One region of the Clostridium sp. M62/1 genome, then DNA from elsewhere that is predicted to be linked to it. Evidence: predicted binding sites of a transcription regulator. Region 1 holds the regulator's gene; each other region holds the start of a gene.

Region 1 (3,734 bases):
AAATTTCCCTTGGAGCATTTCTGGCATCCGCAGTAGGCGGTGATGTCAAACTCTCCCAGAAAACTGCCCTCTGCTGTCTTAACAGGATCAGATGTCTCCTCAGAAAATGCGGAAACCTCTGCGGCGGGACCGCTGGCCTCTGCTGTCTCTTCAGCGTAAGAGGTAAAAGCTGCGCCTGCTATAAGAGCGACAGAAAAAACTGCGGCGGACAATCCGTGGCTTAATCTTTTTTTCATATTTTTCCTCACAATCAGAATTATTTCATAGAGATTATGGTTTGTTACAATCTGTTTATTATTATATTACAAAAATGTTAAATGTCAAGCTAAGATCAGATTAAGCTGCAATTATAAAAAATTTTTCCAAAATCTGTTGACAAAATACTATAGAAGTAATATAGTATCAACTGTAGATGTTAGCACTCCTTAGTGTTGAGTGCTAACAGAACAGGAAACTGACAGAAAGGAATGAGGCAGTTGGAGCTGGGTGAGAGAAAAGAAAAGATATTAAAAGCGATTATCCAGACCTATCTGGAGACCGGAGAACCGGTAGGCTCCCGGACAATTTCAAAATACTCTGACTTGAACCTGAGTTCTGCCACCATTCGGAATGAGATGTCAGACCTGGAAGAGCTGGGCTATATCATACAGCCTCATACCTCGGCCGGAAGGATTCCCTCAGATAAGGGATACCGCTTCTATGTGGATCAGATTATCAGGGAAAAGGACGACGAGGTGACGGAGATTAAGGACTTGATGATACAGCGGGTTGACCGGGTGGAACTGCTGCTCAAGCAGCTTGCCACCATCCTGGCGGCGAATACCAATTATGCCACGATGATCAGCGGGCCGCAGTACCATCAGACCAAGATCAAATTTATCCAGCTGTCGCGGATGGAGGCAGGAAAGCTTTTGATTGTGACAGTTCTTGAGGGAAATATCATTAAGAATTCCATGGTGGATCTGGATGGAGAGCTGAGTGAGGAAGAGCTTCTGAACCTGAACATTCTGCTGAATAACTCGTTAAACGGGCTGACGTCCGATCAGATTAATCTGGGCGTTATCACAAAGATGAAGGAACAGGCGGGAAGCAGAAGGCAGATCGTGGATCTGGTGCTCAATGAGGTTGCAGAGGCTATCAGGGCAAATGAGGAGGATCTTCAGATTTATACCGGAGGAACCACGAATATTTTCAAGTACCCTGAGCTGAGCGACGGACAGAAGGCCAGTGAGCTTCTGGGAACTCTGGAGCAGAAAGAGCTTCTTAAAAATCTGTTTACAGATGAAGGAGACGGCCAGGAGAATACAGGCATACAGGTTTATATCGGAGATGAGACTCCGGTTCAGTCTATGAAGGACTGCAGCGTCGTGACAGCCAATTATGTATTGGGCGACGGACTGCGGGGAACCATAGGAATTATCGGTCCCAAGCGTATGGACTATGAGAAGGTGGTAAACACTCTGCGCTCCCTGATGAGCCAGCTGGAAGCGACCTTCAACCATGACCAGTAGCCTTCGGGCGTGCTGGAAGAAAGGGTTTGGTCCGGTTTACAGCAAAACAGAGAGGAATCTGGGAGGACGGTTCTGATACAGATAAGGAGTTCCGAACAGGTGAATTCAGATAAAGAAAGGTGAAGCCAAGTGAGCGAAGAATTAAAGGATAAAGAGAACATGCAGCCCGAGTCCGAACAGGAGAACAGGGACTGCGGCGAAGCTGCCGGGAAAAATGCGTCATCTGAGACTGCAGAGGGCGCTGAAGGAAGTCAGGCAGAGGAGAGCGGGGCCGAGGAAAAGACAGGCGCGGATGGCGAACAGGCAGAGGAGGGCGGGGAGGAATCCCAGCCGGAGAAAAAAGGCTTCTTCGCCAGAAAAAAAGATAAGCGGGATCAGCAGATTGAAGAGCTGACAGACCGCTTAAAGCGTACCATGGCAGAGTTCGACAACTTCAGGAAGAGGACAGAAAAGGAAAAATCAGCCATGTACGAGATCGGAGCCAAAGATGTGATTGAAAAAATCCTTCCGATCGTCGACAATTTTGAGAGAGGCTTAAGTGCCGTGCCCGAAGGCGGCGATGCTTTCGCTGAGGGCATGAATATGATTTACCGGCAGCTTTTAAAGACGCTGGAGGAGCTGGGCGTAAAGCCTATCGAGGCGGTGGGACAGCCGTTTGATCCGAACTTCCACAATGCAGTGATGCACATCGAGGACGAGAGCCTTGGAGAAAACGTGGTGGCAGAGGAGTTCCAGAAGGGATACCTTTACCGGGACAGCGTGGTAAGACACAGCATGGTGAAGGTGGCCAACTAAAAGCAGTCAGTCCCGGCAGGCACAGGATGCCGCAGGACAGCGGGAAGCCCGGACAGCAGAGCTTCCGGCAGCAGGTAAGATGACAGGTTGAATGGAAATAGAGGAAATTTATCAGGAGGAAAAAGCTATGAGCAAGATTATTGGTATTGACTTAGGTACAACAAATAGCTGCGTGGCGGTTATGGAGGGCGGAAAGCCGGTTGTAATCGCCAATACAGAGGGCGTGAGAACGACTCCGTCCGTAGTGGCATTCACAAAGACAGGGGAGAGATTAGTGGGTGAGCCTGCAAAGCGTCAGGCAGTCACAAACGCAGAGAAGACCATCTCCTCCATCAAGAGACATATGGGTACGGACTACAAGGTAACCATCGATGACAAGAAATACTCTCCTCAGGAGATTTCTGCCATGATTCTTCAGAAACTGAAGGCAGATGCAGAGGCATATCTGGGAGAGAAGGTGACAGAGGCTGTTATCACAGTTCCGGCTTACTTCAACGACGCGCAGCGTCAGGCCACCAAGGATGCAGGAAAGATTGCAGGCCTTGACGTTAAGCGTATCATCAACGAGCCGACAGCCGCAGCTCTTGCATACGGACTGGACAATGAAAAAGAGCAGAAGATCATGGTATACGACCTGGGCGGCGGTACCTTCGATGTCTCCATCATTGAGATCGGCGACGGCGTAATCGAGGTTCTCTCCACAAACGGCGATACACATCTGGGCGGCGACGACTTCGACAACCGGATTACCCAGTGGATGATCGACGAGTTCAAGAAGGCAGAGGGCGTAGACCTCTCCACAGATAAGATGGCTCTCCAGAGATTAAAGGAGGCCGCTGAGAAGGCAAAGAAGGAGCTTTCCACAGCTACCACGACCAATATTAACCTTCCGTTCATCACAGCGACCAGCGAGGGACCGAAGCACCTTGACATGAACCTGACAAGAGCAAAATTCGACGAGCTGACCCACGATTTAATCGAGAGAACAGCCATCCCGGTTCAGAACGCATTAAAGGATGCAGGTCTGACCGCTTCCGAGTTAGGAAAAGTTCTGTTAGTCGGCGGTTCCACACGTATGCCGGCTGCTCAGGAGAAGGTAAAGCAGCTCACAGGCCATGAGCCAAGCAAGACCTTAAACCCGGATGAGTGCGTTGCCATCGGTGCGGCAATCCAGGGCGGAAAGCTGGCAGGCGATGCAGGCGCAGGCGACATCCTTCTTCTGGACGTTACTCCGCTGTCCCTGTCTATTGAGACCATGGGCGGAATCGCTACAAAGCTGATCGAGAGAAATACGACTATTCCGACCAAGAAGAGCCAGATTTTCTCCACAGCCGCAGATAACCAGACAGCTGTTGACATCCACGTAGTACAGGGTGAGAGACAGTTCGCAAGGGACAACAAGACTCTGGGCCAGTTCCGTCTGGACGG
Region 2 (3,734 bases), 1.8 Mb from region 1:
AGCATCTGAATAATCAGGAGATCAGACATAAGCTTTATCAGCAAGGTCTGTCGGAAAGGGAGTTCTCAGGGCGCCTGGAGGAGGTTATTCTTCCTGTCTATCAGTCGGCAAAAAGTATGGGATTTCCTAATTGGAGCCTGAAGGGGTGAGATGATGTGTGAGTATTATGAGCTCCATGCAAAACTATACGCAGAAGAAACATTTTCTGCTGATATGTCGGAACAGTACAGGAGATTTCTTCCTCTGCTGAGAGAGCGGGCAAGGATTCTTGATGTGGGAAGCGGCAGCGGGCGTGATGCGTGTTATTTTCAAAAGAAGGGATATCAGGTAACTGCACTGGAACCCTCAAAAAATCTTTGCAGAGAAATCCGAAAAGTGTTCTCAGGAAAAATCGTGTGTTCTGATATTCAGAGCTATCAGCCGAATCAACGGTTTGATGGAATCTGGGCCTGTGCGTCATTCCTTCACCTGCAGGAAAAGGAAGTTTTCAGCTTTTTTGAAAAGATTGATTTATATTTAAATGACAGTGGGATTATATATCTTTCCGGGAAGAATGGAATTTCTGCAGGAGAAGCGGCGGATGGACGTTATTTTTTTGAATTTACTGAACAGCTGGCGGAAAAGATATTGACAGTCAATGACCGAATGAAGCTGGAACAGCTGTGGTATACGGAAGATATAAACGGGAGAAAGGGTTTCCGGTGGATGAATATGATATTTAGGCTTTCATCCAAAATATGATAAGAGACAAAGATGGGGCTGCATGGCAGGAGTAAATGCCGCCCCTGTTATGCAGGACTTATAACAGGGGCAAATGGGATGGGAGGTATTTATGCTGTCCAAAACCTGCAATAACTTTTTCAATTAAGAGTTCACAGATTTTTCACAAAAGAATTAGCACTCACCTCTTGACAGTGCTAACAATAAGTGTTATATTACAGCTAGAACAAAGGAGGAGCAAGTCCCAGAGAAACGGATGAACATTCTCCGGAGTTCTGAAACAGAAGATAGATAATAAAAGAAGATTACGATATTACAGTCTGGCTATAGACTGACTGCGACATCTGAAGAGACAGGAGGAATGTTTTATGTTAATGCCCAGTATTTTTGGAGAGAACTTATTTGACGACTGGATGGATTTCCCATTTGACAAAAATTTCTTTAACGGACGGGATCCTCTGTATGGAAAGAATGCAAAGAACATCATGAAGACCGATATCCGTGAAACAGATAACGGCTTTGAGCTGGACATCGATCTTCCGGGCTTCAAAAAGGACGACGTCAGTGCAGAGCTGAAAAACGGATACCTGACCATCAGCGCGGCCAAAGGGCTTGACAAGGATGAGAAGGATAAAGAGGGAAGATACATCCGAAGAGAGCGCTATACAGGAAACTGCACAAGGAGCTTTTACATCGGAGAACAGGTAAGACAGGAGGATATCAAGGCAAAATTCGAGGACGGCATTTTAAAGATTGCCTTCCCAAAGCAGGATCAGAAAAAGATGGAAGAAAACAGATACATTGCCATTGAGGGCTAAATATTCAAAAGGCCGGGCAGCATTTCAACAGGCTGCCCGGCCTTTTTTCTTCATAAATAAGGAAGGATATGGTATAATAGCGAGGAAAACGCATGCCATGCTTGCATGAGCATGCATTTGACGAGCAGCCCATCGAGACGTTAGTCGAGATGGTATAATAACCGCGGAGCGGTTATTATACCTGCGCATACCGGTTTCAGCATGTACTGCTGAAATCCGGGCGCTAAATTCCGCCGGAGGCTGCTGTATCCGAAGGATATGGTATAATGACCGCAGAGCGGTCATTATACCTGCGCCGAACCGCCAGCGGCTTCTGCATTTAAAATCTTTCAGTGAATGAAAACAGGCGGAGCCGGAGAAAGTAAAAAGAAAACCGGAAAAAGTGTAGGCATCCGGGCGGAGACCGCAGAAGCAGAAGTTCAGAACGGATATGACTGCATTCAGGCGGGGACTGTGAAGGCAGGTGCCGCAAATACAGATACAGTATTAAAGGAACACAGGATATAACAAAAAAACAACTGAATCAGGAAGGGAAACCATACATGAGCTTGGAATTTAAACCGATTACTGCAAAGGATATTGACAGACTGACGCCGTTCTACATGATGCGGCGCAACAGAACATGTGACAGCGTATTTCTGGAGAGCTTTCTCTGGAGGGAGTATTACAATGTAAGATATGCAATCTGGGAGGAGAGGGCTCTTTTATGGCTGATGGAATACAAGGGCCGTGTATTTTCTGCCATGCCCCTATGCAGGGAGGAGGATCTGGAAGAGGCCTTCGGTGAGCTGGAGAGATATTTCAATGAGGAGCTTCACTATCCTTTAGTCATTAACCTGGCTGACGAGGAGGCTGTCAGGTGCCTGAACCTGCCGCCGGAGCGGTATCTGGTAAAGGAAGAGGAGGGGGCCTATGATTATCTGTATTCTGCCGAATCTCTAAAGACCCTTGCAGGCAAAAAGCTCCACAAGAAAAAAAACCACCTGAACAGTTTTATAAAGAAGTATGAGGGACGCTATGAATACAGAACTCTTACCTGTGAGGAAATTCAGGATGTGTGGAAATTTCTGGACAGATGGAGAGAGGGAAAGGGGGAGGATGTGGAGGAGCACCTGGACTTTGAGGTGAGGGGAATCCACGAAATTCTCCGCAACTGCTGTTCTCTGAATATCAGGATGGGCGGAATCTATGTAGACGGTGAGCTGGAGGCCTTCTCCATTGGAAGCTACAATCCCACGGAACGGATGGCGGTGATCCATATCGAAAAGGCAAACTCCGACATGAGAGGGCTGTATCAGCTGATTAACCAGCAGTTTCTGATTCGGGAGTTTCCGGAGGCTGAGATTGTAAACCGGGAGGACGATCTGGGCATTGAGGGGCTGCGCAAGGCGAAGATGTCATACTGCCCGATTGATTTTGCGAGAAAATACCTGGTGGAGCAGGTATCCTTCGGAGAGTCCTCAGAAAAAGGAGAGGGCTTTGGCTGGGCAGAGCATATTGGAGCTCTGGCAGGGGACGAGGAGGAACGCCTGCAGGCAGCCGGACTGGGGGAAAACACCCTGACAGACGGAAAAATGGAGGAGAAGCGACGGAAGACAGGGGAGAAAACAGAGCAGCCGCAGAATTCCCATACGGAGGAGATCTGCTATGCAGATGAGACAGAGAAACAGGAGTGCCGCGGTCTCTGGCATGAGGCTTTCCCGGATGATTCCGTTCCATTTGCCGACTACTATTTTAAGGAGAAGGTGAGAGACAACAGAATCCTCATAAAGAGGGAGGAGGGAAAGCTGGCCTCTATGCTCCATCTGAATCCCTATACCTTTGTGTGCAGAGAGGGCAGGTGGAGAATTGACTATATTGTCGGCGTGGCGACGGCAAAGGACAGAAGACACAGAGGCCATATGGCTTCTCTGCTTCGCCGGATGATGGAGGATATGAATCAGGAGGGAGTTCCCTTTACCTTCCTGATGCCGGCATCCGAAGCGATCTATCGTCCTTTCCAGTTTGCCTTCATCTACCGCCAGCCCAAATTCAGACTGACCAGGGAGGCAAAGGAGCGCCTTTTCTTCAGCCCCCTGGCTGCAGACGGTGAGAGCGGGGAGACAAAGCTGGCAGCCTCCTATATGGAAGAATGGCTGGGCGCCCGATATGAGGCCTACTGTTCCCGGGATGAGGCCTATGTGAAGCGTCTTGTAA
Region 3 (3,734 bases), 1.9 Mb from region 1:
TAACCCCGTGGTAAACCTCGTAGCGATCCTTCAGCCCTCTCAGAATGGAGATCGTATCCTCCACGGTCGGCTCGTCCACATGAACCGGCTGGAACCGTCTCTCAAGAGCCGGATCCTTTTCGATGTACTTCCTGTACTCGTCGAGGGTGGTGGCTCCGATACAGTGGAGCTCTCCTCTTGCAAGCATAGGCTTTAACATATTTCCCGCATCCATGGAGCCCTCTGTCTTTCCGGCTCCCACGATGGTATGAAGCTCGTCGATGAACAGGATAATCTGTCCCTCGCTCTTTTTGACCTCCTCGAGGACAGCTTTCAGCCTCTCCTCAAACTCTCCTCTGTACTTGGCTCCGGCCACAAGGGCGCCCATATCCAGGGCAAACAGCTTCTTGTCCTTCAGTCCCTCCGGCACATCGCCGCGGACGATCCTCTGGGCCAGTCCTTCCACCACGGCCGTCTTTCCGACGCCGGGCTCACCGATCAGCACCGGATTGTTCTTCGTCTTTCTCGACAGGATGCGGATTACATTCCGGATCTCGCTGTCCCGGCCGATCACCGGGTCTAACTTCTGATCCCTTGCCCGCTCCACCAGATCATACCCGTATTTGTTCAGCGTATCGTAGGTGGCCTCCGGGTTGTCGCTTACCACCCTCTGGTTGCCCCTGACGGTGGAAAGTGCCTGGAGGAAGCCCTCTCTGGTAATATTGTAAAGCCTGAAGAGTTCCTTCACAGCTCTGTTTGGCTGCTTCAGCATGGAGAGGAACAGGTGCTCCACGGAAACGTACTCATCTCCCATGGCCTTGGCCTCATCCTCTGCATTTACCAGCACCTTGTTGGCATCCTGGCTGAAATACACCTGTCCGCCGGACACCTTCGGCAGCTTCTCAATGGCAAGCTGCACCTCGTTTAAAAACTGGTTCTCCTGGATCCCCATCTTGGTGATCAGCTTTAAAATCAGGCTGTCGTCAATGGTGAGCAGGCTGTAGAGAAGGTGCTCCTGATCAATCTGCTGGTTCCCATATTCATAGGCCAGCTTCTCTGTTCTCTGAACCGCTTCCAGCGATTTCTGCGTAAATCTATTAATGTTCATAAATCGTTGTCCTCCTTCCGAACAATGATTAAGTGAAGTCTTTTTTGTTCTAGTCGTAATATAACACGTATTATTAGCACTGTCAAGAGGTGAGTGCTAATTTTTTTATTTTTTGTTCTCCGCTAATCTTTCATGTTCTGGAATCACATAATCATTGGGAATTTTAAAAACAGGGGCCTTTTCAGGGCCCTGTCAGACACCCGTATTCTTACGCTGGCTTTATGCTCACTGTTAAACCCTTACACCGGGCTTTTTATCATCTCCCTCAGCTCCTGCATTCTCAGATCCGTGCGGGCTATGGTATCCGCGCACTCTTTCAGTCCCTCAGAGATTTTCTGACCTTCCTCAAGCCCCTTCTTGTAGCGGATCTGATGCTCCAGACTTGCCCAGAAATCCATGGCAACCGTCCGGATCTGGATTTCCACCCTCATATTTTCTTTTCCCTTTGAGAGGAAAATGGGTATTTCAACAATCAGATGAAGGCTTCTGTAGCCATTGTCCTTCGGCTTCTCTATATAGTCCTTTTTCTCGATAAGAAGTACGTCCTCCTGGCTCAGCAGCATATCCGCCACATCGTAAATGTCGCTGATAAAGGGACAGATAACCCTGATTCCTGCCACGTCGTTCAGATTCTTCTGAAATGGATTCCACCGCTACAGGCAGTCCTCTGGCCTTCAGCTTTTTGGCAATGCTGTAAGGCCTTTTTATCCGGGACTGAATGCCCTCGATGGGGTTTCTCTCCGCGAAAGACGACAGTTCGTCGTTTAATACCTCCAGCTTGGTCGTCACCTCCCTGACGGCCGCCCTGTATTTAATCATAAGACTTTCAAACTGATCCAGCAGTTCCAGCTTTTCCACGGATGTAGCCTCTTTGTCGTCTCCGCCGAAGAAATCCTTCAGGGCTTCTGCCCTGTCTGCCAGCTTTGCCTCATATGATATTTCCATATTTTTCTGTACCATCCTTTTTTGTTGCGTCAGTTCTTCTTAAAGAATTCATAACTGGCGGAGCTTATTCTCCCTCAATCTGCCTGAGAGCCTTCTTAAACTCAAAGCTGAACAGCACAGCCGTAAAGGTTACTGCCAGAAAATCTGCCACCGGCTCGGCCATGTAAACGGCGCGGCTCTGATCTGCCTGGAAAATCATCGGCATAATGTAGATCAGGGGAATCAGGAGTATAAACTTTCTCATGACAGCCACAATAATGGAATCCTTGGCCTTTCCCAGAGAGGTGAAGGTCATCTGGCAGGCTACCTGAATTCCAAACAGGAACAGACAGGTCATATAAATCCGAAGCGCTGTGCCTGTAAATTCCAGAAGCTCTGCGTCCGTTGTGAACATAGCCGCAAAGGCCCTCGGAAACAGCATTACGAGAATCCACAGCGCGGTGGAATAGACGAGACTGCTCTTTAAAAGGAGCTTAAAGGCATCCTTCACCCGTTTTCCATTGCCGGCTCCGTAGTTATAGCTGATAATAGGCTGTGCGCCCTGACCCAGCCCCTGAAGCGGCAGCATGGCAAACTGCATAACGCTCGTAAGAATGGTCATAGCTCCAACTGCAATATCTCCGCCGTATTTTAAGAGGGAGGAGTTAAAGCAGATGGAGATAATGCTCTCGCTGGACTGCATAATAAAACTGGACAGTCCCAGAGCCAGGCTGGGAAGGATGATTTTCTTCTCCAGGCGCATATACTTCCTTCTGATTTTGAGATGGGTCTTCTTTCCCATCAGGAAGGCCAGCACCCATATGCAGGACAGAGCCTGGGAGAGAACCGTCGCCAGAGCCGCACCCCGCACTCCCATTCCAAACGTAAAAATAAAGATCGGATCCAGGATAATATTGGTAACCGCGCCTATCAGCACTGAGAGCATACCCGTCCTTGCAAAGCCCTGGGCCGTGATAAAGGAGTTCATTCCCAGGGTCATCTGGACGAAAATCGTTCCAAGCGCATAGATGTTCATGTAGCTGACGCCATACTCCACCGTATTTTCACTGGCTCCGAATGCCAGCAGGAAATCCCGGTTCCAGAGAAGCAGCGCTGCCGTCAGAACTACGGAAATAATAATCTGTGTGCAGAAGCAGTTCCCAAGGGTCTTCTCTGCTGACACCTTGTCTCCCTTTCCCATAAAAATGGAAGTCCTGGGAGCTCCTCCAAATCCTACAAAGGCCGCAAAGGCCGACACGATCATAATCAGAGGCATGCACACGCCCACACCCGTAAGCGCCATGGCCCCCTCTCCCGGAATATGGCCGATGTAAATCCTGTCTACAATATTATAGAGCATATTAATAATCTGTGCAGCCACAGTGGGCAGCGCCAGCTTTAAAAGAAGCCTGCCAATAGGCTCTTTCCCAAGAAAATCTCTGTCGTCCTTCATTGCTGTTCCCTCCTCTTCTCCGCTTTGCTGATATTGCTGCCAATCTGCTCGTTGACTCTGTGGAAGGTTTCAATATCCTCCTCTGACAGTCCCCTGAAAATCTCTCTGTGAAATGCTTCCCTGATCTCGTCCAGCTCCCTGACGATATCCCCTGCCTTTTCTGTCAGAGACAGGTGGATTCGTCTTCTGTCCTTCCTGTCCTGGGTTCTGGAGATAAATCCTCTCTGGGCCAGGGATTCCACTGCCTGAGAGACATTGCTCTTCTGGAGC
Region 4 (3,734 bases), 1.5 Mb from region 1:
AGCTGGCGTGAAACGGAAACTGGCAGAAAACTGAAAGCAGCCGGTAAGCCGGAAGCTGACAGCAAGCCTGGCATGAACAGAGGGGAAATATTTGGAGGAATGAAAATGGTAGCGCTGCAGACAGACGAGTTAAAGGAATTTACAAGACAGCTTTTTATTGGAGATACATTTGACCATTTCCTGGTCAGGGAGGTAAAGATCGTGACCTTCAACAGCTTTCAGATAGACGGGCGAATCCGCCCCGGCTATTATTCCAGCGATGAGGCACAGGTTCGCCGGCTGGAGGACTTTTCTGCGTGGAGCGCCCTTCGCCCGTTCTGCTTCTCACTGATTAAGGGCAGGCATCTGCCGGAGAGCTTTCACATTGTGCTGCAGCTGTCGGACAGTGAGAAGGAGGCGTTTGTGAGCGGGAGAGCCTCCGGCTTTGCCCCCTCTGAGGTAAATGGGCTCTATCTGAACATCCGTTATGAGGACAGAGCCCTCACCTGCATCACAGGAACCTCTGTGAGCCGCTTCACCCTGGACCGCTCGCTGGAACAGGAGTGGGACGGGGCAGTAAAGGAATTTCTGAAAAAGAAAGGGCTGGCCTTTTTTGAGGTCTAGGCCCGGACACAAAAATGAAATCGGACGGACTCTTCTGCAGGAAGGTCCGTCCGGTTTTTTCTTTATTTTTTAGCATGTGATTTGGAGGCAGCAGCCGGTGTCAGTCCGGCAGCGTCTGCTCCGGGAGTTCCATGACCCTTTAATGGGTGAGAACATACTCGATGACAATGCCTGGAACGGCCCGGTTCTGTTTCCAGAGTGTTTCGTACTCAGAGAAATTCACAGGGCAGGTAGATTTTCCCACTTCAATGGTAATGCCTGGGATTGCGTTCTCTCTCTTCTGGATCCAGTCTTTATAGCCGCCGACGCCCTTGCTTCCTAGAATCTGGTAGCCGTTATTTTTAGAAACCAGCTCTGCCAGCTCCCTGGAGGCCGTCTCTTTCCTGTTATTCTCCGTATCCCAGTAGATTACCTGGCCCATGGCGTGATAGCTGATGCAGGCGGCAAAGGGATACTGATCCGTGAGGGCCGCTAACGCCCTGGACTCAGGCTCGGAGAGGGGACTTTCGCCCTTATAGTCGGTGGAGGACGGATGAGCCACTGTGTTCAGGCCGTCCCAGCCTGCGTCAAAGTTGTGGTTTAAGTCAACGCCGCGGCCGTTGCTCTTCCAGCGCCTTAAGTAGGAGTCATAGTCAGCTGTGGTGCGGCCGTCGGCCTTGTCAGCCTCGTAGGCTTTCTGTATCTGAGCCCTGAGCTCTTCGGAGCGGATGCCACCCTCCCCGTTCTGGCTGATAGAGGCGCCGTCAGGGTTTGCCAGGGGGACAAAGTGTACAGCCACCTGGCCAAGCATATCGGACAGGTTTCTGCCCTGGAAGGTTCCTGTATTCTGGTAGGCGAGAAGGTATTCAAGCTGCTGCATCATCAAAGGCACGTTGATATATTCCCTCCCATGTATGGTTCCCTGGAATAAGATGTGCTTGGAGGCGGATGGATTGCCGATGATGATGTGGTACAGGTTTCGTCCGTCTGCCGACTGCCCCATAATATTGACATTCATCTGGTTTGGATAGCGGTTTTTCAGGGCGTTTATATCCTGCTCCATCTGCTCGTAGCTGTATTTATCCACAGGCTTTACTATGGGATCAGAGAGGCGGCCGTTGTAATAGTTGGACGCGCTTAAATCGGCTGCCGGTCCAAGTGCTGCCGGTACAGACGGTTCGTCAGAAGAAACGGTGGCTTCCTCTGCCGGCCCTGCGAAAGCCGGAAAGGCCAGGGTCTGTGAGACAGACAGGGCCAGGGCCAGGACGCCGGCGCAGAGAGAGAGGCGGGAACGGCGGCGAGAGCCGCCGGATTTTGCTGTGTTCCGTAAATGCGGTGTGTATTTCATGTGAGATCCTCCAAAATGGCGTGTCAGTATCGCTTTTCAGTATCGTTATAAAGAACAAAACGGCGGAACAGATACAGACAGGGCTGTCCCAGACGCCGTATGAAATCCATTATAGGAAGCCCGCAGGCAAAAGTCAATGAAGAGAAGGACAGGCAAAAAAATTGTAAGAAATGGACCCGGGATATATGGATTATTAGCACTCAATCAAAATGAGTGCTGATTTTCTATTGACATCTGCTAAAAGGAATACTAAAATATAGAAGGAATTTGAGAGAAGAGACAGGCAGAGGAATGTCTGTTCAGAACTATACAGAATCAGAAAAAAGGAGTGTTATCTATGGCAAAGTCAGGCAGTTTATCCATTAACAGCGAAAATATTTTCCCAATTATTAAAAAGTGGCTCTATTCCGACCACGACATTTTCTACAGAGAGCTGATCTCCAACGGCTGTGACGCTATCACGAAGCTGAAGAAGCTGGAGATGATGGGCGAGTGGGAAAAGCCGGAGGATATGGAGTTTAAAATCCAGGTGACAGTAAACCCGGAGGAAAAGACCATCGTTGTGGAAGACAACGGTATGGGTATGACGGAGGATGAGGTAGACGAGTACATCAACCAGATCGCCTTCTCCGGAGCCCAGGATTTCCTCAACAAATATAAGGACAAGGCAAACGAGGATCAGATCATCGGTCATTTCGGCCTTGGCTTTTACTCTGCCTTCATGGTGGCCGACAAGGTGACTATCGATTCCCTCTCCTACAGAAAGGACGCAAAACCGGTTCACTGGGAGTCAGAGGGCGGTACGGAATTTGACATGAAGGACGGCGACAAGGAGGGCATCGGTACAAGGATTACCCTCTATTTAAACGAGGACAGCACAGAATTTGCCAATGAATACCGGGCCAGAGAGGTCATTGAGAAATACTGCTCCTTCATGCCGGTTCCGATCTATCTGACCAATGCGAAGGCTGAGCCGGAATACGAGACAATCGAGAAGGATGAGTTAAATGAAAAGGACACGATTGTAGAGACGATCGTGGAGGAGGCCAAGACAGAGGAGAAGGAAAAAGAGGACGGTACCAAGGAGGTTGTGGAGGTTTCTCCTGCCAGAGAGAAATACAAGATTTTAAAGAGGCCGGTATCCTTAAGCGATGTAAACCCGCTCTGGAACAAGCACCCCAATGAGTGCACAGAGGAGGAGTACAAGTCCTTCTACCGCAAAGTATTTATGGACTTTAAGGAGCCCCTGTTCTGGATTCACCTGAATATGGACTACCCCTTCAACTTAAAGGGAATCCTCTACTTCCCGAAGATCAACATGGAGTATGAGAGTATTGAGGGAACCATCAAGCTCTACAATAATCAGGTATTTATCGCCGACAACATCAAGGAAGTAATTCCGGAATTCCTGATGCTCTTAAAGGGCGTTATCGACTGTCCGGATCTGCCGTTAAACGTATCCAGAAGCGCCCTGCAGAACGACGGCTTTGTGAAGAAGATTTCCGATTACATCACAAAGAAGGTGGCAGACAAGCTGTCCGGCATGTGCAAGACAGACAGAGAAAACTATGAGAAATACTGGGATGACATCAGCCCGTTTATCAAGTATGGCTGCCTGAGAGACGAGAAGTTCGCCGAGAAGATGGAGGACTTTATTATCTTCAAGAACCTGGACGGAAAGTATGTGACTCTCAAGGATTACCTGGAGGCAGCAAAGGAAAAGCATGAAAATAAGATATTCTATGTGACAGATGAGAAGGAGCAGAGCCAGTACATCAACATGTTCCGCGAGGAGAAGCTGGAC

What was found. Region 1 encodes HrcA, which represses chaperone genes, less so after heat shock. Its sites were predicted from a motif close to TGTTAGCACTCNNNNNNNNNGAGTGCTAACA; they were not measured.
Region 2: a site for HrcA is predicted at 893-923, ahead of LK436_RS00505 (Hsp20/alpha crystallin family protein). Genes of this name have one in related genera too.
Region 3: a site for HrcA is predicted at 1,159-1,189, ahead of clpB (ATP-dependent chaperone ClpB). Genes of this name have one in related genera too.
Region 4: a site for HrcA is predicted at 2,122-2,152, ahead of htpG (molecular chaperone HtpG). Genes of this name have one in related genera too.

The regions. Positions count from the first base shown of each region.
Region 1 is NZ_CP085988.1:1,851,742-1,855,475, forward strand. Features, by position in the region: gene LK436_RS08750 (3D domain-containing protein) at 1-236, opposite strand, end outside; gene hrcA (heat-inducible transcriptional repressor HrcA) at 468-1,511, shown strand; gene grpE (nucleotide exchange factor GrpE) at 1,641-2,306, shown strand; gene dnaK (molecular chaperone DnaK) at 2,434-3,734, shown strand, end outside.
Region 2 is NZ_CP085988.1:75,287-79,020, reverse strand. Features, by position in the region: gene LK436_RS00515 (hypothetical protein) at 1-149, shown strand, start outside; gene LK436_RS00510 (class I SAM-dependent methyltransferase) at 151-741, shown strand; gene LK436_RS00505 (Hsp20/alpha crystallin family protein) at 1,089-1,538, shown strand; gene LK436_RS18480 (GNAT family N-acetyltransferase) at 2,081-3,734, shown strand, end outside.
Region 3 is NZ_CP085988.1:3,742,809-3,746,542, forward strand. Features, by position in the region: gene clpB (ATP-dependent chaperone ClpB) at 1-1,087, opposite strand, end outside; gene LK436_RS18610 (hypothetical protein) at 1,327-1,707, opposite strand; gene LK436_RS17400 (MATE family efflux transporter) at 2,097-3,464, opposite strand; gene LK436_RS17405 (MarR family winged helix-turn-helix transcriptional regulator) at 3,461-3,734, opposite strand, start outside.
Region 4 is NZ_CP085988.1:3,330,065-3,333,798, reverse strand. Features, by position in the region: gene LK436_RS15555 (DUF5721 family protein) at 106-603, shown strand; gene LK436_RS15550 (M14 family zinc carboxypeptidase) at 743-1,930, opposite strand; gene htpG (molecular chaperone HtpG) at 2,268-3,734, shown strand, end outside.